3 regions of the Actinoplanes sp. NPDC023714 genome follow, and region 1 is predicted to be linked to each of the others. Evidence: riboswitches for the same ligand, from Rfam matches in the RefSeq annotation. Region 1 holds a riboswitch; each other region holds the start of a gene.

Evidence for each region. Region 1 has a riboswitch for cyclic di-AMP ahead of AB0G10_RS20445 (NlpC/P60 family protein). Riboswitches for the same ligand answer to the same signal wherever they lie in the genome.
Region 2: linked by a shared signal. The riboswitch ahead of AB0G10_RS37075 (hypothetical protein) and the one ahead of AB0G10_RS20445 (NlpC/P60 family protein) in region 1 are both predicted to bind cyclic di-AMP.
Region 3: linked by a shared signal. The riboswitch ahead of AB0G10_RS30110 (transglycosylase family protein) and the one ahead of AB0G10_RS20445 (NlpC/P60 family protein) in region 1 are both predicted to bind cyclic di-AMP.

Annotation. Positions count from the first base shown of each region.
Region 1 covers NZ_JBFAAR010000004.1:239,094-246,838, reverse strand. The annotation lists gene AB0G10_RS20465 (penicillin-binding transpeptidase domain-containing protein) at 1-263, opposite strand, end outside; gene AB0G10_RS20460 (hypothetical protein) at 268-864, opposite strand; gene rsmH (16S rRNA (cytosine(1402)-N(4))-methyltransferase RsmH) at 1,129-2,184, opposite strand; gene mraZ (division/cell wall cluster transcriptional repressor MraZ) at 2,420-2,851, opposite strand; gene AB0G10_RS20445 (NlpC/P60 family protein) at 3,597-4,391, opposite strand; cyclic di-AMP (ydaO/yuaA leader) riboswitch at 4,431-4,598, opposite strand; gene AB0G10_RS20440 (MurT ligase domain-containing protein) at 4,978-6,198, shown strand; gene AB0G10_RS20435 (glutamine amidotransferase) at 6,188-6,901, shown strand; gene AB0G10_RS20430 (VTT domain-containing protein) at 6,942-7,625, shown strand.
Region 2 covers NZ_JBFAAR010000012.1:51,167-58,911, reverse strand. The annotation lists gene AB0G10_RS37080 (glycoside hydrolase family 65 protein) at 1-202, shown strand, start outside; gene AB0G10_RS37075 (hypothetical protein) at 272-1,291, opposite strand; cyclic di-AMP (ydaO/yuaA leader) riboswitch at 1,296-1,430, opposite strand; cyclic di-AMP (ydaO/yuaA leader) riboswitch at 1,638-1,774, shown strand; gene AB0G10_RS37070 (hypothetical protein) at 1,780-2,793, shown strand; gene AB0G10_RS37065 (ABC transporter ATP-binding protein) at 2,846-3,619, opposite strand; gene AB0G10_RS37060 (ABC transporter permease) at 3,612-4,508, opposite strand; gene AB0G10_RS37055 (TetR/AcrR family transcriptional regulator) at 4,697-5,296, shown strand; gene AB0G10_RS37050 (Atu4866 domain-containing protein) at 5,388-5,753, shown strand; gene AB0G10_RS37045 (hypothetical protein) at 5,804-6,367, shown strand; gene AB0G10_RS37040 (cysteine dioxygenase family protein) at 6,375-6,845, opposite strand; gene AB0G10_RS37035 (neprosin family prolyl endopeptidase) at 7,161-7,745, shown strand, end outside.
Region 3 covers NZ_JBFAAR010000008.1:32,599-40,343, forward strand. The annotation lists gene AB0G10_RS30080 (TOBE domain-containing protein) at 1-5, opposite strand, end outside; gene AB0G10_RS30085 (hypothetical protein) at 257-1,150, opposite strand; gene AB0G10_RS30090 (crosslink repair DNA glycosylase YcaQ family protein) at 1,170-2,267, opposite strand; gene AB0G10_RS30095 (GNAT family N-acetyltransferase) at 2,313-2,921, opposite strand; gene AB0G10_RS30100 (class I SAM-dependent methyltransferase) at 3,225-3,755, shown strand; gene AB0G10_RS30105 (saccharopine dehydrogenase NADP-binding domain-containing protein) at 3,819-5,057, opposite strand; cyclic di-AMP (ydaO/yuaA leader) riboswitch at 5,263-5,434, shown strand; gene AB0G10_RS30110 (transglycosylase family protein) at 5,435-6,067, shown strand; gene AB0G10_RS30115 (nuclear transport factor 2 family protein) at 6,120-6,476, opposite strand; gene AB0G10_RS30120 (LysR family transcriptional regulator) at 6,547-7,431, shown strand; tRNA gene AB0G10_RS30125 (tRNA-Arg) at 7,501-7,576, opposite strand; gene AB0G10_RS30130 (calcium-binding protein) at 7,722-7,745, shown strand, end outside.

The sequences.
Region 1 (7,745 bases):
CGCCCGCGGGCCCGTGGCGGGGTCTCGCCGCCGTCCAGGACCTGCAGGGCCGGCCGGAACGGGTCGGAGGTGCGGCCGGAACGCGGCAACCGCCCCCGCTCGGCCACGGTCCGGCCGCGGGGCGTGTAGGCCCGGGCGTCGCCGATGCTGGAACGGCCCCGGCGCCCCGGGTTCTCCTCGGGCTCCTCGGCGGGGAGGTCACGTGACGAACCGCGCCGGGGCTGAGTACCCCGGCGCGGTGTCTCGTCGTCTCGCGGCGACATGGCGCTACTGCCCGGCGCCCGCGGTGGCGGTGCCCGGCTTGAGGCCGCCCTGGGCGGTCACGCCCGGCTGGCCCCGGCCCGGCGTGGGGATCCGGCTGATCTTCCCGTCCGGGAGCCGGATCATCGCCGGGTTCTCGGCCATGACGAGGCCGAGGCGGCGGGCCGCAGCGTGGATGTTGCCCGGGTTGGACGCCTGGATGAGCTGCTGCTCCAGGCCCTGCTGCTGCTTGTCGAGCGCGGCCTGCTCCTTCTGCAGGGCGTCGAGCTTGAAGGACTGCTCCATCGTCTTCGTGTTGACCAGGAGGACACCGAGGACGCCGAGCAGCACCACGGCGATCACCGAGGCGGCGAAGGTCGCGCGCGGGGCACGCATCGGCAGCGGCGGCGCCACCCAGAGGCGGGGGCGGCCGGCCGGCTGGGCGGTCGCGGGCTGGGCTTCCGCCGGGACGGCGCTGACCTCGAGGGCGAGCGCGGCGGTCCCGTCGGCGTCGGCTCCGGCGCCACGGTTGCTCCGGCGTACCGGATCGGCGCCCGGCTTGACCGGCGCACCCGGCTTGGCCCGGCCGGTCCCGGTCCGGGGTTCCGCGCTGCCGCTCCGCATCCCTGAGCGGCGCGTGTCGGCACGACCGGAGCTCTGGCGCGCCCCCCGGGCGCCAGTGCCCGTCGCCTCACGAGGCGCCGACCGGCCCCCCGACCGCGGCGCGTCGAATCGCTCGCTCATGTCCATCCCTCCCCCTCATGGTTCGCCCCCGGGCGTAACCGCCCCTGTCCCCCGTGCGTTGACTCGCGGGGTTACTTCTGTTTTCCGCCGCGGGTCGGCCCAGCCTCGCGGGGTTACTTCTGTCGTCCGCCGCGGGGAGGCCTGTTACTTCTCGCCTCCGCCGCGGGTCGGTCCAGCCATCCGAGGCCGTTCGCGGCCGGTCCTCGGTGCCTGGTTGTACTTCGGTCCCTGCTCCTGCTCGTCGATCCGTTCCACCGCTCGCAACTTCACCGAGGCCGCCCTCGGGTTCTCCGCCACCTCCGCCTCGCTCGGCAGCTCGGACCCCCTGGTGAGCAGCCGCAGCGTCGGCCCGGTGCCGGGAAGCTCGACCGGCAGGTCGATCGGCCCGGTGCTACGTGCCCTCGCGGCGAGGGCACGCTTCACGATTTTGTCCTCCAGTGATTGATAACTCATCACCACAAGCCGCCCCTTGGGCGCCAACACGTCCAAAGCAGCCGGAACCGCACCCTCGAGAGCGTCCAGTTCGGCGTTGACCTCAATGCGTAGTGCCTGGAACGTCCTTTTTGCGGGATTTCCACCCGTTCGGCGCGCGGCGGCCGGGATCGCTTCCTTGATCAGTTCAGCCAGCCGTGCGGTCGACGTGATCCGCGCTTTCGCCCGCTCCCGCACGATCGCCTGCACGACCCGGGGCGCGAACTTCTCCTCGCCGTACTGCCGCAGGATCCGGACCAGCTCGCCCGGCTCGTAGCCGTTCACGACCTCTTCCGCGGTCACGCCCCGGGACTGGTCCATCCGCATGTCCAGGGGAGCGTCCTGCGAGTACGCGAACCCGCGGTCCGCCTCGTCCAGCTGCAACGAGGAGACGCCCAGGTCGAAGAGCCCGCTGTGGATCGCCGGGATGCTCAGCTCGCCGAGCACCCGCGGCAGTTCGTCGTAGACGGCGTGCACCAGATGTGTCCGGTCCGCGAAGCGGGTGAGCCGGTGCCGCGCGTGAGCGAGCGCCTCGGTGTCCCGGTCGAGCCCGATCAGGACGACGTCCGGGAACCGCTCGAGAACCGCCTCGGCGTGCCCGCCCAGACCCAGCGTGAAGTCGACGTGAACGGCGCCCGGGAGCGCCAGCCCGGGAGCGAGCAGCTCGAGACAGCGCTCGAGCAGCACCGGCACATGCGTGCCCCGCGGCTCCCCCATGACGACCCCCATAGCCTGCCCATTCACGTGTCTCACCTACGGTGTTTCCCTTACTCGGCCGACGATTTCGGCCCGGCCGCCTGTCCGTACCGCCAGATCCCCATCCGCTCTGCCCGGCGCCGGCGTGGCCGGCCCGGACACGCGCCTGGCGCCGGGGAAGAGGCGCCAGGAGCGGGAGCGGCTGGAGATCTCGCAGTACGGCGGCAGTGGCGTCCGGGCCGTGGTGCGGCCCACCGAGGTGCCACGCCTACAGTCCGCCGGGCAGCACCCCCTCCTCGATGTCGGCGAACTCTTCCTCGCTCGCCGTGAGGTAGTCGTCCCAGGACTGCTTGTCCCAGATCTCGACCCTGGTGCTGGCGCCGATCACCACGAGGTCGCGGCCGAGGCTCGCGTATTCCCGCAAGTGCGCCGGGATCGTCACCCGGCCTTGCTTGTCGGGAACCTCGTCGTGGGCGCTGGCGAAGAACACCCGGCTGTATGCCCGGGCGGCCTTGTTCGTCACCGGCGCCTCACGCAGCTGACCGGCGAGCCGCTGGAACTCCGGCATCGGGAACACGTAGAGACAGCGCTCCTGCCCTTTCGTGATCACGACACCTCCCGCCAGCTCGTCACGGAACTTCGCCGGGAGGATCAGCCGGCCCTTCTCGTCCAGGCGCGGGGTATGCGTGCCGAGGAACATCGGCCAACCCCCCTTGCCGTGGCGTCGCGTTCCTTCGCGGTGGAACGGTCTCGCCTGTCAACTCGGGCCGGCAGTCCCGGTTCGGTTCCTCGGTCCTGCCACTGCGCCCCACTCTACTCCACTTCCCTCCACCTGCAACCCGAATGGAGCCGCTCGCGAGGCCTTTTCGCGGACGAATCCCCAGTTCACAGGCGGTGGGCCGGAGTGGAGGGCCAGACCATGATCGACGACGTCTGGTTTCCGACATCGACCCCAGCGAGTCCGATAACTCCGCGTTCACACTGTGGGAGCCCTCCCGTTTCGCTCCCCGTGGAGGGAAGTGGAGGCGCCCGGTGGAGCGAAGTGGAGCCCTCCGGTGGGGTGAAGCGGGCCGCCGGGCCGGAAGGTGGGGCCCGCCGCGGGCGGGCGGCCGGGAGGGCGGGCACGCCGCGGGCGGGCAGCCGGGAGGTCGGGCACGCCGCGGGCGGGCAGCCGGGAGGGCGCGGGCCCGCCGGGGGCGGGAGGCTGGGAGGGTGAGGGCACGCCGGGGCCGGCGGCGGGTCGCGCCGGGGGAACGTGGCCGCAGGTGTGGTGCGCCACGGGACGGGCGCTGATGCGGTCGGGGACGCGGTAGGTCGTACAGAAGAAGGTCCTGAAGAAACGCCTGTGGGGCGTGACCCAGGCGATCGGGTCACACCCCACAAGGCGTTCGAACTCCAGCCGGCGCCACCACGCCGCCCGGCTCTTCCTTACTTACTACCTACTACTAGGCGACGAGACGCCGCACGACGTAGTTCTTGCTCCAGATCTTGTGCTTGCCGACGCGGGCGCCGGTGTGCGGCGAGTCGTAGATGTAGCCGTTGCCGGCGTAGATCCCGGCGTGGTAGCCGTACGACCCGTTGCGGAACACGATCAGGTCGCCGACCTTCTTCTTGCTCTTGGCGACCTTGGTGCCGTACTTCTGCTGCGAGTTCGCCTTGTGCGGCAGCTTCTTGCCCGCCGCCTTCTTGTAGACGTACTTGGTGAAGCCCGAGCAGTCGAAGCGCTTGGGGCCGGCCGCGCCGTACTTGTAGAGCGAGCCCTTGTGCTTCTTGGCCTCGGCGAGGATCTTGGCACCGCTGGCCTTGACCGTGATCTTCACCTTGCCGGTGGAGGCGCTGCTGTAGCCGGAGCCGGTGAAGAGCGTGCGGACGTAGTACGTGTTCTTCGGCTTGTACGTGAGCGACACGGCACCGCTCTTGGAGGTCGCCGTGTCCCACGTCCGCCACTTGCCGCCGACCAGGCCCTGGAGCCGGACCGTGCCCTTGGCGACCTTGCCGGTGCGCGGGTCGATGACCTTGGCGGTCACCTTGAGGGTGGAGCCCCAGGGGAGCTTCCGGGTGCTGGCCTTGGCGGTCAGCTTGGGCTTCACCGTGGCGGCCGCCTGAGTGGCGGCGACCGTCTTCACGACCGGCGCGGTGCTGGCAGCCGCGGCCGCGGGGGACGCGGTGGCGACCAGCTGGCCGGCGCAGAGGCAGAGACCCAGAGACAGTGCGACAGTGCCGGCGCCGCGAGAAGACATGCGGCGGCCACGGCGCGAACTGTGTTCGTGCACGGTAGAGAATTCCCTCCGGCACGCCTGCGAGGTTAGCTGTCGGGTTCGGGCGGGAAGGTGTGCCCGGTCGCGGGAGGCGACTTCACCCCGAGGCCGATGTTGAGCGGTACCGGCCGGAAATGGTTCCCCCGTCCCTGCCCCCGAATGCCTTTGTGGTTGAACCGATGGAGCAGTGGTCGCACCGTCCAACCCGGGGCAGGGCTCGGCGTGAGCCGTCCGGTGCGAGCCGGGCGGTTGTGCCCGGCCCAACCTTGGTACCTGACGTTCCGCATGATCGTTAGCGCCGAAAAAGTCACGCAGAGTGATTGGCACAAATGTAGGTGTCCGGTTTGTTACCGGCCGGAGACATTTGCCACCACGGAGGGGAACCGGGTGCTCACTCATGGTCGAAAGTTACGGGTGAAACAGAACACACAATTGCCGGAGGATCAACCTCACACCTAGGTCAAAACGTCGGGAGCACCACAAACTCCGAGCGCACGTGATCTTGACCGGTCGGCAACTCGACGTAACCTTCCGGTCCGGTACCCTCGCTGGCGTGACGGACGGGAAGATGCCTCTCATCGCCAAGGTCGCGACCACTGCGTCGAAGACCGCGGCGGCGCTCTCCAGGGCCGCGGGACGCGGCGACGGTTCAGTGATCGGCGGCTGGATCGGCCTCAAGATCGACCCTGACCTTCTGGCCCACCTCTCGTCCGGGCGCGCTGTCGCGCTCGTCTCCGGGACCAACGGCAAGACCACCACGACCCGTCTCACCGCGGCCGCCGTCGGCGTCCTCGGCCGGGTCGCCACCAACTCGTTCGGCGCCAACATGCCGACCGGCCACACCTCGGCGCTGGCGAAGGAGGGACACACCCCGTTCGCCGTGCTGGAGGTGGACGAGCACTACCTCCCCCAGGTCATCGAGGCCACCAGGCCCAAGGTGGTGGCGCTGCTCAACCTCTCCCGGGACCAGCTGGACCGGGCCAAGGAGGTGGCGATGATGGCGCAGCTGTGGAAGGTGGCGCTCGCCAACCACCCGAGCATCAAAGTCGTGGCGAACGCGGACGACCCGATGGTCGTCTGGGCCGCGAGCAGCAGCCCGCAGACCACCTGGTTCAGCGCCGGCCAGCGCTGGCTGGACGACTCGTTCGTCTGCCCGGAGAGCGGCCACCCGATCGAGCGGCAGAACGGCGACTGGTGGTGCACCGGCTGCCCGCTGCGCCGCCCGCGGCCCGGCTGGCAGGTCGAGGACGAGGGCGTCATCGACCCGCGCGGCGACTGGCACCTCGTGAAGCTCCAGCTGCCCGGCAAGGTCAACATCGGGAACGCGGCGACCGCGCTCGCCGTCGCGGCCGAGTTCGGCGTCCGCCCGATCGAGGCACTCCCCCGGCTCGCCCGGGTCACCTCGATCGCCGGCCGCTACGCGCAGGTCGACCGGGACGGCCGCAACATCCGGCTGCTGCTCGCCAAGAACCCGGCCAGCTGGCTGGAGGCGTTCGACATGGCCGAGCAGGCGCCGACACTGCTCTCCATCAACGCGCGGGACCCCGACGGCTTCGACACGTCGTGGCTCTACGACGTCGACTTCTCCCCGCTGCGCAACCGCCCGGTGCTGATCACCGGCGACCGCGCCTACGACCTGGCCGTCCGGCTCCAGGTGAACCAGGTGCCGTTCCGGCACGTACAGAGATTCGACGAGGCGCTCGCGGCGGTGCCGCCGGGCCGTCTCGAAGTGATCGCCAACTACACGGCGTTCCAGGACATCCGAGCGGAGTTGGACCGTGTCAACTGAGAGCCTCCGGATCGTGTGGATCTACCCCGATCTGCTGTCGACCTACGGCGACCGGGGCAACCTGCTGATCCTGGCCCACCGGGCGGCCGCGCGCGGCATCCCGGTGGAGACCTACGAGGTCCGCTCCGACCAGCAGATGCCGACCACTGCCGACATCTACCTGATCGGCGGCGGCGAGGACGGCCCGCAGGCCCTCGCCGCGCAGCGCCTGATCACCGACGGCGGTCTGCACCGCGCGGTCAATCAGGGTGCGGCCGTCCTCGCGATCTGCGCCGGATATCAGCTCTTCGGGCACTCATTCTTCGCAAAAGGGGCGAAGTGTCAGGGTCTCGGTTTGCTCGACATAACCTCGGACCGGGGCGTCACCCGGGCGGTCGGAGAGATCCGCGGTGACATCGACCCGCGGCTCGGGCTGCCGCCCCTGACCGGGTTCGAGAACCACGGTGGGCGCACCCATCTCGGCGCGCACGCCGCGCCGCTGGCCCGGGTCACCGCCGGGATCGGCAACGACGGCCAGACCGAGGGAGCGTGGGCGGGGAAGATCCTCGGAACGTACTCCCACGGCCCGGCGCTCGCTCGCAACCCAGCGATAGCCGATCTGCTACTGCGCTGGTCAACGGGCGCGGATAGGCTTGCGCCCCTGGATGACACCTGGGCCGACCGGCTCCGGCAGGAACGGCTCGAGGCCGCGAGCGCAGTTTGACTTTGTTCTGAACCGACGACAGTTGGGGCGGTACGCCTGCATGACCGACATCCTGATCGCTGCACGCCCTCAGGACGCCGTTCCTTTCTCATGGAAGCGCCGTCTCATCCGCTTCGGCTCCCTCGGCGCCGTGGTGGGCGCTCTCGCGATCGCCGCCGCCACGCTCCCGCTGCGGGAGATCGGCGCGAGCGTCGAGACCCTGGGTGCGGTCGCCCCCGCCGCCGTCGCGGTGGTGGGCGGCCTGCTCCTCTCGGTGCTGGTCCCCCGTACCGCGATCACCCTCCTCTGCGGCCTCCTGCTGGGCGCCGCGACGGGCGCGATCGCCGCCCTGGCCGCCGCCATCATCGCGGCGACGGCCACCTACTACGCGGGCCGCTGGGCCGGCCGCGGCGCCCTGAAGGCCCGCGCCGGCAGCAAGCTCGACCGCCTCGACGGCTGGCTCAACCGCCGCGGCCTGGCCGCCGTCCTCCTGGTCCGCTTCCTCCCGCTGGCCCCCTTCGGCCTGGTCGGCTACGCCTACGGCACCACCTCGGTCTGCCGCAAGCGCTACCTCCTCGGCACCACGATCGCCGCCATCCCCTCCACGGTCACCTACGCCGTCATCGGCGCCGCCGTGGCCTCCCCGGGCTCGATGAACGCCGCCACCCTGGCCCCCGCCGCCATCGGCTTCGCCATCTCGACCGCGATCGTGCTGCGCTGGCGATACACCGCGCGCCGGGCCTGACCCCTCCTTTTCCGTACGACCTACCGCGTCCCCGACCGCATCAGCGCCCGTCCCGTGGCGCACCACACCTGCGGCCACCTTCCGCCGGCGCCCGTAGCCGCCGGCCCCGGCGGTTCGTGG
Region 2 (7,745 bases), on a different contig from region 1:
GGTCAGCGTGACCGGCGACGAGGTGACGTACTCGCTGCGCAACGGTGGCGGCTCGGCCCGGCTCACGCTGCTGCACCACGGCAAGGAGGTCGAGGTCACCCAGGTCCGTCCGGTGACCATGGCGATCCCGCCGGCCGGCCACGTCGGCCCGGCGCCGGCCCAGCCGCACGGCCGGGCGCCGGTGCGCCGCGCCACGCACTGACCGCGGCACAGCGAAATGCCCCCGTCCTGATCGGACGGGGGCATTCTCGTCTCTGGCCGCGAGGAGCTTTCAGAGCATCGACACGTGTACGTGGTCGGTGTGGTCGCTGACGCCGTGGTAGGCCTTCCAGCCCGAGGCCGGGAACCAGATCTTCTTGTACCAGATGACGTAGTAGATGCCGAGCTTGTCGGCGTTCCGCACCAGGAACGCCATGAGGTCGTTGCCGTACTTCATCATCTTGTCGTTGTGCGCCGAGGAGAATCCGCTCTTCTGCAGCGACCAGTCACAGGCCCGGCCCTTGGGGTGCTCGAACGGCCCGCCGTCGCGGTGGCAGCCGACGAACATGTCGAAGCCGGCCTTCTTCACCTCTTTGTACATGTGCAGAGTGCGCTTGGTGACGCAGCCGTTCGTGGTCGGGTCGTTCTCGGTGCAGCCCTCCGCCGAGAAACCGCCACTGGAGTTGCGCGGAGCAGCGGCGGCGACCGGAGATTTGGCGACCACGAAACCTTCGGTGAGCGCGTCGCCACCGACCAGTTTCAGGGCTTTCTCCGCCGCGTCCTTCTGCTTCTTCATCAGCGCGGTGTTCTGCTTCTGCGCCTTGACCTCGGCGTCGAGCTTGGCCTTCTTCTCGGTGACCGTCGCGATAGCGTCGTTGAGCTCGCCGAGCTTCTCGTCGTGCAACTTGTTGATCTCTTCGAGGGAGATCGCCTTCTTCAGGAAGTCGTTCGACGAGCTGGCGCCGAGCAGGAAGCCGACGGCGCTCAGGTTGCCGGTGACGTACTGCTCGCGGGCGATCGAGTTGACCTCGGGGATCAGCTCGTCGCGCCGCTTCTCCGCCGCCTTGATCTCGACGTTGAGCTTGGCCTGCGCCTTGGTGGACTTCGTCACGGCCGCCTTGGCGGTCACGTAACGGCGGTTCGAGGCCTCGATCACATCGGAGAGCAAGGCGTCGTCATCGTCCTCCTTGGCGGTCGAGGACGAGCCGCTCGGCTCCGCGGACGCCGGGGTCACCGGCACCAGGAGCAGGGCCGTGGCGGCCACGAGCGGCGCCAGGGCAAGGGTCAGCCACCGGCGGGGACGTGCGGTCATCAACAGTTCCTTCCTTGTCACCGCCGACCGAGTTAGCTGACGGGTTCGGGACGGAAGAGATCCCTACCGCCCGAAGGCGGATTCACCCCACTGACCTGGTTCCCCGGCTCGTCTTCCGACGATTGGGCGGCGGCCTGCCGGCTCCTCGGGGGCGGTGCCGTCCTGGCAGGACCGGCGCCGAGTTTACCTGAGGAATGGCGTTGCTTCAGGACCGCGGAACGGTCAAAACTGTTACCGCACAACGACTTTCCGTAATCATCTCACCTCGCGTGGCCACACCATTGCGCACCGTACGAGAACTGTCGATCTGTCGATTGAGTGGGTATGGTCGGACGCGGTTCCCACCCGGGGACCGCCGCCTAATCGCCCCCTGCGGCGAGCCGGGGAACCACATATTCCTCGGGGTGAATCCGCAACCGCGGTAGGGATTTCCTTCGTCCCGAACCCGTCAGCTAACTCGGTCGGCGGCCGACGGAAGGAATTTACCTGTGCAGCGAAAGACTGCGCGGCGGATGGCGGCTGTCATGGGGCTGCTGCTCGCCGTGTGCGGGCTGGCGGTCGTGGCGTCCCCGGCGAGCGCGGCCCCCGGCGACAACGGTGACGACGGCGAGGGCGGCTCGAAGTCTCTCGTCGAGCAGCTCGAGGACGCCTCCCGCGGTTACGTCGAGGCGAAGGCGAAGCTGAAGACGTCCAAGCAGAAGCAGACCGAGCTGACCGCGACCCTGAAGAAGCTGGACGAGCAGGTCGGCCCGCAGCAGGCGGCGCTCGACGAGATCGCCGCCCAGGCCTACACCTCGGGCCGGCTCGGCGGGATGTCCGCTCTGGTCAACGCGAGCGACACCGGCAGCTTCATCGACCGGACCATGATCCTGTCGACAGTCGCGGCTGACCAGAACAAGGCGATCGAGGATCTCAAGACGACCCTCGACGCGCAGCGCAAGGCGAAGCTCGCCATCGACGCCACCGTGAAGGACCAGCAGAAGCAGGTCAACGTGATGGCGAAGAAGAAGCTCCAGGCCGAGACGGCGCTGAAGAAGGCGAACCAGGGCGCGGACGCCTCCTCGTCGAGCGACGGCGGCGGCAGCGCCAAGGCCGACCCGGCGCCGAGCGGTTCCGGCTCCGGCTGCTCCGTGAACGACCCGACCAGCGGCGGCTGCATCACCCCGCGCATGTCGCACGCCCTGAAGCAGGCCCAGAGCGACGGCTTCACGCGTTACGTGCACTGCTTCCGCGAGCAGAACAGCGGTGAGCACCCGAAGGGCCGGGCCTGTGACTTCGCGGCCGACAAGAACGGCTTCGGCGGGGACGCGACCGGGGCGAGCAAGACGTACGGCACCAACCTGGCGAACTACTTCATCAACAACGCGGACGCGCTCGACGTGCTCTACGTGATCTGGTACCGCCGGATCTGGCTGCCGAGCAGTGGCTGGAAGTCCTACAGCGGCGCGGGCGGCGACCCATCCAGCGATCACACGAACCACGTGCATCTGTCGGTGCGCTAGAGCAGAAGTGCGCTGAGACGGGAAAGGGCGGGCCTCGCGGCCCGCCCTTTTTTCACTTCCGCATGTACGCCTCGTACTCGCGCATGACCTCGTCGGTCGGGCCGTCCGCGCGGATCAGCCCCGACTCCAGCCAGATGCACCTGTCGCAGGTGTCCCGGATCGACTGCTCGCTGTGGCTGACCAGGAAGACCGTTCCGGCCTCGGCCCGCAGCTCACGCACCCGCTGCTCGCTGCGCCGGCGGAACTTGGCGTCACCGGTCGCCAGCGCCTCGTCGATCAGCAGCACGTCGTGCTTCTTCGCCGCCGCGATCGAGAACTTCAGCCGGGCCGCCATGCCGGAGGAGTACGTCCGCATCGGGTACGACGAGAAGTCGCCGCGCTCGTTGATGCCGGAGAACTCGATGATCTCGTCCTTCTTGGCCTTCACCTCGGCCGGCGACATGCCCATGGCGAGGCAGCCGAGCTCGACGTTGCGCTCGCCGGGCAGTTCGTTCATGAGGGCCGCGTTCACGCCGAGCAGCGAGGGCTGGCCGGCCGCGTAGATCGCGCCCTTGGAGACCGGCAGCAGGCCGGCGACCGCGCGGAGCAGCGTGGACTTGCCCGAGCCGTTGCTGCCGATCAGGCCGATGGCCTCGCCCTTGTACGCCGTGAAGCTCACGCCCTTGACGGCGTGCACCTCCTTGACGTTGGCGGCCTTCGTGTTGGTGACCAGGCGCTTGAAGCTGGCGAGCGGGCTGCCGCTGCCCGGCGAGGCCGAGCTGTGCACCTTGTAGATGATGTGGGCGTTGTCCGCGATGACGGTCGGGACGAGCTCGTTGTCAGCCACGGCCGTAGCCCTTCTCTCCGCGCCAGAAGTAGACGTATCCGCCGATGCCGACGACCGCGCTCCAGGCCAGTGCCTGGATCCACAGCATGGTCGGCGTGCCGGCCAGCGTGACGTTCTCCAGCAGCGCGTGGCGGAACAGCTCGATGAAGATGAGCATCGGGTTCGCCTCGACGAGGGCGAGCTGCCAGCCGTCCAGCTTCTCGGTGAACAGGGTCACCGGGTAGAGCACGGCCGAGCCGTACATCCAGAAGCGCATGATGAACGGGATCAGCTGCTTGATGTCGCGGTTCTTGGAGCCGTACCGCGCCATGAACATGGCCAGGCCGGTGTTGAAGAGCGACTGGAGCGCCAGCAGCGGGAGCAGCAGCAGCCACTCGACCGTGATCGGCTCGCCGGTGATCAGGACGATGCCCATCAGCACCAGCAGGGCCACCATGAAGTTGCGGATCTCGACGAGGGCGGCCGAGAGCGGCAGGCTGGCCCGCGGGAAGTGCAGCGCCCGGATCAGGCCCAGGTTGCCGGTGATCGCGTTGATCCCGGTCTGCACGATCGACTGCGTGAACTGGAACACGAACACGCCGATGCAGAGGTACGCCGGGAAGTTGTCGATGCCCTTGCTGGTCCCGATGATCACACCGAAGATCAGGTAGTAGACCGCGGCGTTGATGATCGGCGTGAGGACCTGCCACACCGTGCCGAGCTTGGTGCTGCCGAGCGAGGACGACATCTTCGCGCTGGCGTGCGACTGGATGAAGTGCCGGTACGAGAGGAGCTGACGCGTGTATTCGGGCAGGCTGGGAAGCCGCCCGGACGCCGTCAGACCGTGCCGGCGAGCGAGCTCCTTGGGCGAGAGCTCGGTGCCGGTCTCGGCGACCGCCGTCTCTGGCATGGGATGGTGCTCCGATCTAGTCGGCCCGGCGGAGGCGGGGGGCTCCGGTGGCTTGCGCGAGGACACAGCTGACAAGCATGACAGGCGTTCACCGTCTCCGTTGGAACGGGTTCGTATCGACGTGGCTGTGACGGTAGCTGACCAAACGGCGGAACGCAACCGTTACGTCGTAGCGCTATAGTGACTCTGTGGCGACAGTTAAGCGCGCACCAGCCGGAGCGGCGGTGCTCCGAGGCGACATCACCGTTGCTATCCGCAACGCGGTGATGAACGAGTTGGCGGAAGTCGGCTACGGCCGATTGTCCATCGAGGCGGTGGCCCGCCGTGCGGGGGTCGGCAAGACCGCGATCTACCGGCGATGGAGCAACAAGCTCGAGATGGTCATGGAGATCGTCTCGGACGTCGCCGAGCGCAAGGTGCCGCTCCCGGACACCGGGAGCTTCGCCGGCGACCTCGAGCTGCTCATGATGATCGTGAGCCGGGCGCTCCAGCACCGGATCGCGTCCCAGATCATCCCCGACCTGATGGCGGAGGCGGCCCGCAACCCGCAGATCGCCGAGACCCTGCAGCGGGCGCTCCGCACGCACCAGCAGGCTCTCGCCGAGAAGCTGGTGGGTCAGGCGGTCACCCGCGGCGAACTTCCCGAGGGCACCGACCCGGGCCTGGCCGTCGACATGATGCTCGGCCCGCTCTACTGGCGCCTGGCGATCGCCCGGGAGCCGATCGGGGACGACTACCTGGAACAGCTCGCGAAGGCCGTCACCGGCGCACTGAAGGCCGCCGCGTAACCAACCGGATCGCAACCGGGGATTGGCTGGTCCGCGCCGCGCCGCGGCCGAAGGAAGGGGTCGACCCGACCGACGTCCGAAAGCCGTGCCGATGACCTCCCCCTGCGAGCCCCGCGTCGACTTCACCGTGCTCGACGCCGCCGCCCTCCTCGCCATCGCCATGGGCGGCGCCTCCGACCTGACCGCGCGCCCGTCCGGCACCGCCCCGAAGGTGGTGACGGGCGCCGCGGTGGTCGGCGCCTGGCGCAGCGCCGACGGCGTGGTCCAGCTGCGCCTGCACACCGACGGCACGTACGCCGGCGAGGTCGCCGGGCGCCGTCAGGCGGCCCGCGGCACCTACGACATCGACGGCGCCGACGTGGTGCTGCACGACGAGTCGGGCATCAACACCCCGGTGCACGTCCACGACGGTGAGCTCGAGATGGCCGGTCACCGCCTGCTACCGATCTGCGCCTAAGAACGCCGGCTCCGCCGTCGATCAGTAGGGGACATCGACCTGGGGGACGGATGCGCAAGATCAAGCTGGCCATGGCTCTGACCGCACTGCCGCTGCTGCTCGGCGGGTGCTCCGCGCTCGGCCTCGGCGGCGACTCGCCGGGCGCCACCGCGACGGCGCCGGTGGAGAGCGAGGACTGGATGCGCCTGGCGGCCGGCGACCCCACCCCGAGCCCGGTGCCGACGCGTGGCAAGGCCGTCGCGACGGCCGACCCGACGGTCTCCGCGCCGGCGCCGGACCCCAGCTGCACGAAGATCTGGCCGCGGACCGAGCCGGTGCTCATCCCGGTCGAGGTGACGCCCGGCGCGGGCTCGCTCAAGGTCGAGTGGCCCACCCAGTACAGCTCGGACTACCGGGTCGCGGCCGTGCCGCAGGAGCTGGTCAGCGGCCCGCAGCCGGAGCCGGTGTGGAAGGCGGTCGCGCCCGGCACCGGTTGCACGGTCAGCACCACGCTCACCGGGCTCACGCCGGGTGCGGCGTACATCGTCTGGCTCGACGCGCCGAACACCGGCTACAACGTCGACGGGTCCCGGCACCTCTACAGCGGCCGTTCCGGGGTCGTCTACCCGGAGTGATCCGGGTTCACCACTCGGCGCCGGCCCGCTCCACGGTCAGCACCTCGAGGCCGGCGGGGCCGAGCCGGTACTTCGTCATGGTGGTGAGCGCCGGGCCGTAGACGTGCACGCTGACCGCCGGCCGGGTGGAGAGGTTCGTCATCCGGTGCACGTGGTGCCCGCCGAACCGGCGGCCCGCGCCCTCGCCGAGCTCGCGCGAGGCGACCCGGGCGCCGCCGGGGCCGTTCGCCACGGTGTCCTCGACGAGGGTGCCCCGGAAGACGTGGAAGGCGCCGGCCGACCCGCCGTGGTCGTGGATCTCGGTGCCCTGCCCGGGCAGCCAGGTGAGCAGCCATACCTCGTAGTCGTCGGCGACCGCGAGCCGGTGGTACCACCGCTCGGCCGGGTCGAAGCGGGGCGCCACCGGCCACCGCTCGGGCGAGGCCGCGTAGTGCTGCGCGACGGCGAGATGGTCGAGACGGACTCCGACGGCGGTCATCGACGTTCTCCTTCTCATATATACTCCATTGGTCTAGTAGGTTTTACCACATGACTCGCGGCCTTGGTCCGGAGACGTCCAAACCGTGATCCAGAAAGAGGCTTCTGCGTCTTTGCCTCTTTCTCGAACTGGTGCGAAAAACTTCGTACCGCGACGAGGTGAATACGCTCTGTCGAGAGTTGTGGGCGTTCTGTCACCAGAACGGCCTACCCCTACCGTCTGAACGACGGAATTGCTGCTCAGAGCGGTCCCCGCTGCATCGAGATGGCTATATGGTGAGCTGCGCCAGCCCCCCCGATGAACGAGGACGGACACGTGTTGAAGTCACGCCGCGGTCTGCTCGCGGCCGGTCTCACCGCCGCGGTGATCGGCACGATCGGTGTCGTCTCGACGCTCAGCGCCGGGGCGGAACAGATCCCCGGCGCGACCGCGTCCACGGCGGCCACCGCGGAGGCGGACGCCGGCGAGCCGCTCCTGACCCCGCCCACCAAGCTGCCCTGGGGCGAGCGCCCGCGCAGCATCCGGACCGGGCGGGACGGCGCCAGCAGCCGGTCGCTCAAGGCGTCCGGCCTGATCGCCGCGGCGCCCGACCAGGCGAGCGAGGAGCAGGCCGAGGACGAGGCGCCGAAGGGCCGCACGTCGCGCACCACGTTCGTGAAGTCGGAGCGGACCGAGATCCTCCCGCCCGACCCGCCGCCCACCGCCACGGCGAGCCCGACCGGGTCCAAGCCGACGGTCAACTACCTCTACAGCGTGGGCACCCAGGCGGTCGTCTCCGACGGGGCGTACGCGAACCTGACCATCAGCAAGCCGAAGCTGGCGAAGGAGGACTACCACTCGCTCGCCGAGCTCGCCGTGCAGTCCGCCGACGGCCAGCAGATCGTCGAGGTCGGCTGGACC
Region 3 (7,745 bases), on a different contig from region 1:
GTCACGCCGATCACCCTAGCCCTGCCGTTCCGGACGTCTTTGCGGGCGCTTTTCCTCTTCTGGGTGCCGGCCTTCTCCTGGCGCCTTCCTCTTCCTGGCGCCTTGCTCCTCCAGCCTGGTCTTTCCGGCCGCCTTGCTTCCCCGCTGTCTGGCCTTTTCCGGCCGCCTTGCTTCCCCGCCGCCTGGCTCTTCCCGCCGCCTGGCCTTCCGGCTGCCTTGCTTTCCGGCCGCGGTCCTGGCCGGCGCCGGTCCACTCTCAGCCGAGTCCGACCATCTCGACAGCACGCTGAACGGCGGTCCGAGGGCTGGTGAGCACGGGCAACCCATCAAGCAACCCGGCGGCCGGAGTCATGCTCGCCTGAGCCAGCACAACAGCATCAACCCGCCCGGCAACCCCGCGAACGAATTCGGCGACCACCTGGTGATAGAGCTCGAATTCCCCGTTCTCAAAATGCACCCAAGCGTCCCGGCAGAGCGCAGAAACAACGGTGACCGCTTTGCCGGAGCGAGAAGCACTCTCCCGAAGCAGAGCAATGGTCGGCTCCAGAGTCGATTCAACGGTGGCCACCACAGCGATCCGCTCACCCATACCAACCGCAACCTCAGCCATGGGCCGATCCACCCGAAGCACAGGCACCCCGACAGGGCCCTCCGACTCCCAGCAGCCCCCGACCCACGCCGAACCCGACCCCCGACCCGCGCCGCTCTTTGCGTGCGCCGCGCCCGTGCCGCTCATCGCGTGCGCCGCGCCCGTGCCGCTCATCGCGTGCTCCGCGCCCGTGCCGCTCATTGCGTGCTCCGCGCCCGCGCCTTTCGGCCCATGCCCGCGCTCCACCTCGCCCGCGGAGCGCTCCCGGCCTGCGCCTTTTCTCGCACCCCCACGATCCCCGCCGCTCGATGCCTGCTCGGCGACCGCCCCGATGGTCGAACAAGTACAAACGATCAGGTCGGCGCCAGCGGCTTCCAGCTCGCCCAGCCGCGCCCGCGTGCGATCCGCGATCTCAGGCGTCACCCCATCGACCCGGGCGTCCGCGAGCAGCGACGCGTCCACCACATGCCGCACCGCCCAGCCCGGCGCCAACTCCGCCATCAACTGCTGGAACGTCTCGACATGAACATCCGCCGTGTGCAGAAATCCGATCGTGGGCATCGGCCCAGTCTCGCAGCAATCAGTCGTACGCCACTGTGGCCTCGGGAACTCCCCGCGCCCGCGCCACCTCCGCAGCCTCCTTCTCGGCCTCCTTGCGCCGGGACGCGGACAACCCGTCGAACAGGCTCACCGTCAGGTCGACCCGTTTCCGCCCGGCCATCCGCGCCCGCCAGACCCCGGCGATCTCCCCGTCGACGAGCAGAACGCCCGGATTGCCCAGGACCCGCCACACCTCCTTCTGCGCGGCCCGGTCCGGAACCAGCAGGTCACGATCGCGCGCCTGTAACAACGGGTCCATGCCAGGCAGCCAGCGCACACCCTTGACCGGCTCGGCTGTCTCGAGCGCCGCCATCTCCGACTCGGGCAGCCAAGCCTTCCGGCCGTCGACCCGGACCTCCACGAGATCACCGGACGGCCACACCTTGCGGATCTCAGCCGCGGAACCACCCAGATACTTGGCCACCTCGCCCGGCCCGGCCGGCCCGAGGAACCGCAGGTAGTTCGCGATGATCCCCTCGATGCCCGCGTTCACGGCAGGCACCGGCGGAGCATCCTCGATCGGGCCGAGCTGCGCATCCTTGCCCCGCGACAGAACCTGCACACCACCGGCGAGACCCGCTTGCTGCCAGACATGGCCCGCGATATGTCGCGCTTTGCAAGACCTGCATTCGTACGTCAATTCGACGGGCACCCGCCTACTAACCTCGGTGCTGGCCGCGCCCCTGGCGATCGGACCGGTGACCACCTCACGCAACGCCTCGGCCGTAGCCGTGAACGCCCGAATCCCGAGCGCAACACCATCCGGAATCTGCCCACTCTTGATCCGCGAACGGGCATCCTCCTCGCTGAGCGGCCACAGCTGCCCACTCAGCGCCAGCAGATCCTCACGTCGATGTAGATGCGGCGCCCCGCGTGCGGCCCACACCGCGATCAAACGCTCGTCGGCCGGCTCCGCACTGGTCCGAGCGGTGAGCGCCACCTCAGCGGAGTCAGGCATGTACTGCTGAACACCGAGATCCAGCACCCCCAAATCGGCAGGCTGGACATCGACGCGCCGGTCCAGTCCAAGCGCCCTCACCCGGAAAGCCATAACCCGTGCACGATCCACACTGACCATGCGCCCTCTCCATTCACCGACCGTCGGAGCGCTGCCTGCCTTTTCTCAGGTGCGACGACCGTACCGCCGGGCTGCGACATTTCTCAGCCGTTCCTGCCGCGTCCCGGAGCGCCCGTCGACGTATTCCCACGTGTCCAGCGTGGTGGGCCCATAGGGTCCTTCCTGGTGGATCGGCGGTTCACCGGTCAACCAGTACCCGCATCGCCGCGCCACCGCCGTGCTCGCCACGTTCGCCGGGTCGATCCGCAACAGCAGCCGGCGAAGCCGCAGCGTGTGGCACGCATAGCCGGACAGCATCGACAGCGCTCCGGACGCGAGCCCGCGCCGCCGAAAGGGCCGGCCGATCAGGTACCCGAGCTCCGCCTCCCGCAACTCCGGGTTCACGGCGAAGAGCAGCACCTCTCCGACCGGTCGTCCACCATCCGTCGTGATCGCGAGCTGAATCCGGCTGCCGTTGGCGCGTCCCTGCTGGGCCCGCTTCAGGTAGGCGCGACCCGCATCGGCGTCGAATGGTGACGGCATCGGCGTCCACCGCGCGATCTCCGGTTCATCCAGCAGGCCGACGAGATCGTCCAGGTCGTCCGGACGCCACTCGCGCAGGACGATGCCGGTTCCCGTCAGCCTCAGCGGATAGGGCAACGGGTCGGCGGTCACCTTCCGAATCCTGCCCACAAAGGCCCGGTCGGTGCTAGTCGCGATCGATATCCAGTCGGCATGTCGATACCGCTCTTGACCAGCGCTCAATAACGATATGCCCTCCTTTGTCAGATCTTCATCCGTACGCCGCCAGCACCCTGGCACCGCGCTCACATCGTTCCGGCGTGCCCGGCCATGGGTGCGCCCTCCGGCGTCGTACTGCTTCGGCATGATCAGCTCATGAGGCACGCACCCGGACACTGGGCCGTCTACAACGCGAACCAATCCACTCGCCCAGTACGCGAACTGTGCCGCCAAGCCATGGCCCTGACCGACTCGGTTCCGAGCGCCAGCCCACGGAAGCGAGTCGCTGTCGATCTCGGCTGTGGCGCCGGCCGGGAGACCGCTGCCCTGCTCACGGACGGCTGGCGGGTATTCGCCCACGACAGCGAGCCCGGAACCGAACTTCGTCTCCTCCGCACCCTCGGAGGCAGGCACCCCGCGCTCACCGTGCGCGTGTGCGCCTTCGAGGACCTGTCAGAACTGCCGGCCGCCGACCTGATCTACGCCGGATACTCCTTGCCCTACCAAACGCGTACCTCCTTCGATCGCCTGTGGACCCTCGTGCGCGCCGCCCTGCGACCCGGCGCCCGCCTGGCCGTGAACCTCTTCGGCGAACGCGACTCGTGGTCCGGCGATCCCACCATGACCTTCCTGTCAGAGGGCGATCTGCGAGCCCTGCTGACCGGACTCGAGGTCGAACACTGGCACGAGGAAGACGCCCCCGGTCCCGCCTTCAGCGGCCCCAAGCACTGGCACGTGTTCGACGTGATAGCCCGCAATCCGCTGTGAACTTTTGATCCGTCGCTGTCTCAGCGACCGCAACTCCTGCTTTGCGGCAATCCGGCTCCGTGCTCAGAGCTTTCGTGCCGTGATCTCCATGCCGGCGGTCCGGAGCCGGTCCACCAGCGCGTCGCCGATGCCTGTGGCCGGGGTCAGCACCCCGCCCTCAGACTTCGGCAGCTTCTCTCTGTCCAGCGCCAGGGCGAGCGCGGCCTCGCCGAGCATCACCGCTGTCGCCGCGTAGCCCGGGTCGCCCTTCGCCCGGAATCGTGCCGTGTATCGCGTACCGGTCGTCGTCGTGGTGAAGACGTCCATCGTGAAGTGCCCGGACTTCTGTCTCTGCTCGCTCGGCCCGGTGCCGGGTTTCGGGAGGACCCGGTCCAGGACGTAGCGGACCGGCGGCACCGCCAGGCCGACAAACAGCCCGCCGAGCGCGACCTTCGTGCCGATCGCCAGCACGGGGGAGAGCGGCGAGGTGCCGACGCTCATCGCCTCGCGGTACCGGAACCGCCGGCCGTACGCCCAGCCGCGCAACGCATTGCTGCGCCGCACCACGCGCGTGTTGTATGACGCCATCACGAACGGCGCCAGGTGTCCGCGCAGCGAGGGATCCACTTCGGAGGCGGGCATGGTGACCATGTCCTCCTGCCGGCCGAGATCGGGTTCGGCCTGCCGATCCGGGCTCAGCGAGTAGGGGCTGGCCCCGATCCGCCGAAGTCCGCGGTCCTTGCTCATCACGTCAACCTGGTACCGCATCGAGTCGATCGTGCCGCCGCTCACCCCGCCACGCAGGCTGGTCACCACCAACGTCGTGTCGGTCAGCTCGCCCGCCTCGTCGGCCTGTACCTGCGAATGCAGCACGTGGACGCCGATGTCGGAGGGAATCGAGTCGAATCCGCAGGAGTGCACGATCCGCGCACCCGTACTGCGGGCGAGCTCGTGGTTCTCGTCGATGCTGTCCCGGGCGAACAGCACCTCGCCGGTCAGGTCGACATAGTCCGTCCCGGCTTTGGCGCAGGAATGGGCGAGAACCCGGCCGTACTTCGCATATGGCCCGGCTGTCGTGATGACCACCCGCGTCGAAGCGGCCATCGTGTCGAGCGCAGCAGCGTCGGTGGCGTCGGCGACCACGAGTGGCCAGTCGACCTTCAGCCGCTGACGGACTGCTTCCAGTTTCTCCGGCGACCGTCCGGCCAGGGCGATCCGTGTGCCCGCCGGCGCGAATCCGGCGAGGTGCCGTGCGACGAGGACACCGACAAAACCCGTGGCGCCATAGACGATCACGTCGAACTCGCGCGCTTGATCGGTCATGGCTGCCGATTGTGCACCCTCGGTGGAGAGTGCGCAGCACATAGCGAACCTCCTGGTAGGCGGGTTGGCGAAAATCTGACGAGTTATCCATACAAGCTCGGATCAAAGGGCTAATTTGGGTTAACAGCAGCACCGGACCGGTTCCAGGCGTAGCGCGCCATCGGTTCGTTGACATTCAGTCGGCAGCCCGCCAGGAGCGGGCACCGTGGCCGGAACGCCGAATCCTGCCGCCGACCACGGATCACAACTCAAGGCATGGAGCGGGGGACCCAAGAGTTCCTCGGCGCTGACGCGTCTTGGGGTGAAGCCGCCCAATGCGGCCGGGCCACTCTGCCCGAACCCGACAGCTGACCTCGCAGGCGTGGAGGACAACTGAAATGGTGCAAATCCGAAAGCAGGTCAACCTGGCGTTCGGTCTAGCCGTCGCTGGTCTCGTCGGTTCGGTGGGCCTGCTGGGCGCCGCCGCGCCTGCGCAGGCCGTGCCGGCCGACGTGAACTGGGACGCCGTCGCCCACTGCGAGTCCGGGGGCAACTGGCGCATCAACACGGGAAACGGGTATTACGGCGGCCTCCAGTTCAGCCGCAGCACGTGGCGTGCCTACGGCGGTACGCGTTACGCCCGGACCGCGAATCAGGCCACGAAGGTCGAGCAGATCCGTGTGGCCGAGCGTGTGTTGCGTGGACAGGGAATCGGCGCTTGGCCGCACTGCGGCAAGCGAGCGAACGTCAAGGTGAGCCGCAAAGCGGTTCGTAAGTCTCCGGCCCGTGCGGCGCGCTCCACCGCTGCTCGCACGGTTCGCACCGCAGCCGGCCGTAGCGCAGCTCTGGAGAGCGCTTCGGTCAACTCGCGGTCGGCCACGCGCACCTATGTCATCCGCAGGGGCGACACTCTCGCGCGCATCGCCGACCGGCACGACATCGCCGGTGGGTGGCGTGCTCTTTACCGCGCCAACGACGACGTCCTCCGTAACCCTCACCGCGTCTACGTCGGTCAGCGGATCAGGCTTTAGGAGCGGGCGAAGGAGACTCCGGGCGTCCCGCTCGGGGCGCCCGGACGGTCGGTCACTCGGGTCGCCGGAACTCCGGCTGGTCGAGCACGCGCAACCAGGTACCGTCGGGCTGTCGTCGTGCGACCTGAGCCCGCGCGCCCGAACCGTCGCTCGGCGGCGTGGACGTGAGAGCCAGGTCGCCACTGATCAGCGTCGGAAGCGGCGGCTCGGGCTCGAACTCGGGCATGTGGGGCAGCAACTCGGCCCATAGTTTGCGGATCGCCTCGCGGCCACGCGTCTGGCCGCCCGGCGGGTATGCCATCACTGCATCCTCCTCATATAAGAGAGCCAGGCCGTCGGCGTCCTTCGCGTTTGCACGCTCGACGAACAGCCTGGTCAGGTCTTCGGGTCGGTGCGCTTGCTCGGTCATGGCTTCAGCGTTCCGCAGGGCACGCCACAAGTCCAACGCATAGTTCTTCTGGCAATCAGTAGAATGACTCATGGACTTGCGTCAGCTCGAGTACTTCGTGGCGGTCGCCGAGACGGCCAACTTCACCCGCGCCGCGGAGCGGGTGCACATCACCCAGTCGGGCGTGAGCGCACAGATAAAGGCGTTGGAGCACGAGCTCGGCGCCCAGCTCTTCGACCGTTCGGGCCGCGTCGCGCGCCTCACCGACGCGGGTGAGGCGGCACTGCGGCACGCCCGCGCGGCACTCGACGCCGCAGCCGATCTGCGCGATGCGATCGATGACGTGTACGGGCTGGTCAGAGGGCGCCTCCGGATCGGCATGGTGATCGGATGCGAGGTGGCGCCCTTTTTCGATGCTTTCGCAGCCTTCCATCGCGAACATCCCGACATCGACGTCGAACTGGTGGAGGCGAATTCCGGCGAACTCGTGGCCGGCGTTCGTTCCGGCGACCTAGATTTGGCGCTGGCCGGGCTGGCAGGTGAGCCTCCCGAGCACCTCGCGAGCCACGTGATAGTCAGCGAACGGCTCGTCGCGCTCGTCCCGCCGGACAGCGCGCTCCTCGGCCAGGAGATAGCGGGCCGGGCACGCCTCCCGGTGACCGCGCTGCCCTCGTACCCGATCATTTCGCTGCCGGTGGGAACCGGCATCCGTGACGTGCTCGATCAAGCCCGCGCCGCGCTGGGTGTTGATCTTTCCGTCGCTCTCGCGGCCACCTCGCCGGACACCGTCGCCGGCCTGGCTCGCCGCGGGCTCGGCGTGGCGGTCCTCAGCGAGTCGATGGCCGCCGCCTATCCCGACCTGACCGCGATTCCGATCGACGGCATCGAGATACCCGCGCTGCTGGCATTGGTCTGGCAGGACCGCAGCAGCCCGGCCCTGGCAGCGTTTCTGCGCCATTGCCGGGCCGTCTTTTGACAAAACCATAGAGAGGTACGCCGAAGAACAGTCCCCTCCCGGATGGGCCGGGAGGGCGGCAGAGGAAAGTGGTGCCCCCGGTAGGAATCGAACCTACGACACACGGTTTAGGAAACCGATGCTCTATCCCCTGAGCTACGAGGGCGCGAAGCGTCATGTTACCCGACCTTCCCGCCGCCATGAGCGAGCACCGCTGGCGTCGTCAGGGCATCTCGACGTCGAAACGGTACCGTTCTATGATCATGCTCCCTGCGCGGTGATCAACCCGCCGGGTCCGGGGGAGGATTCACATGACACTTTCTGCCTGGCTGGCC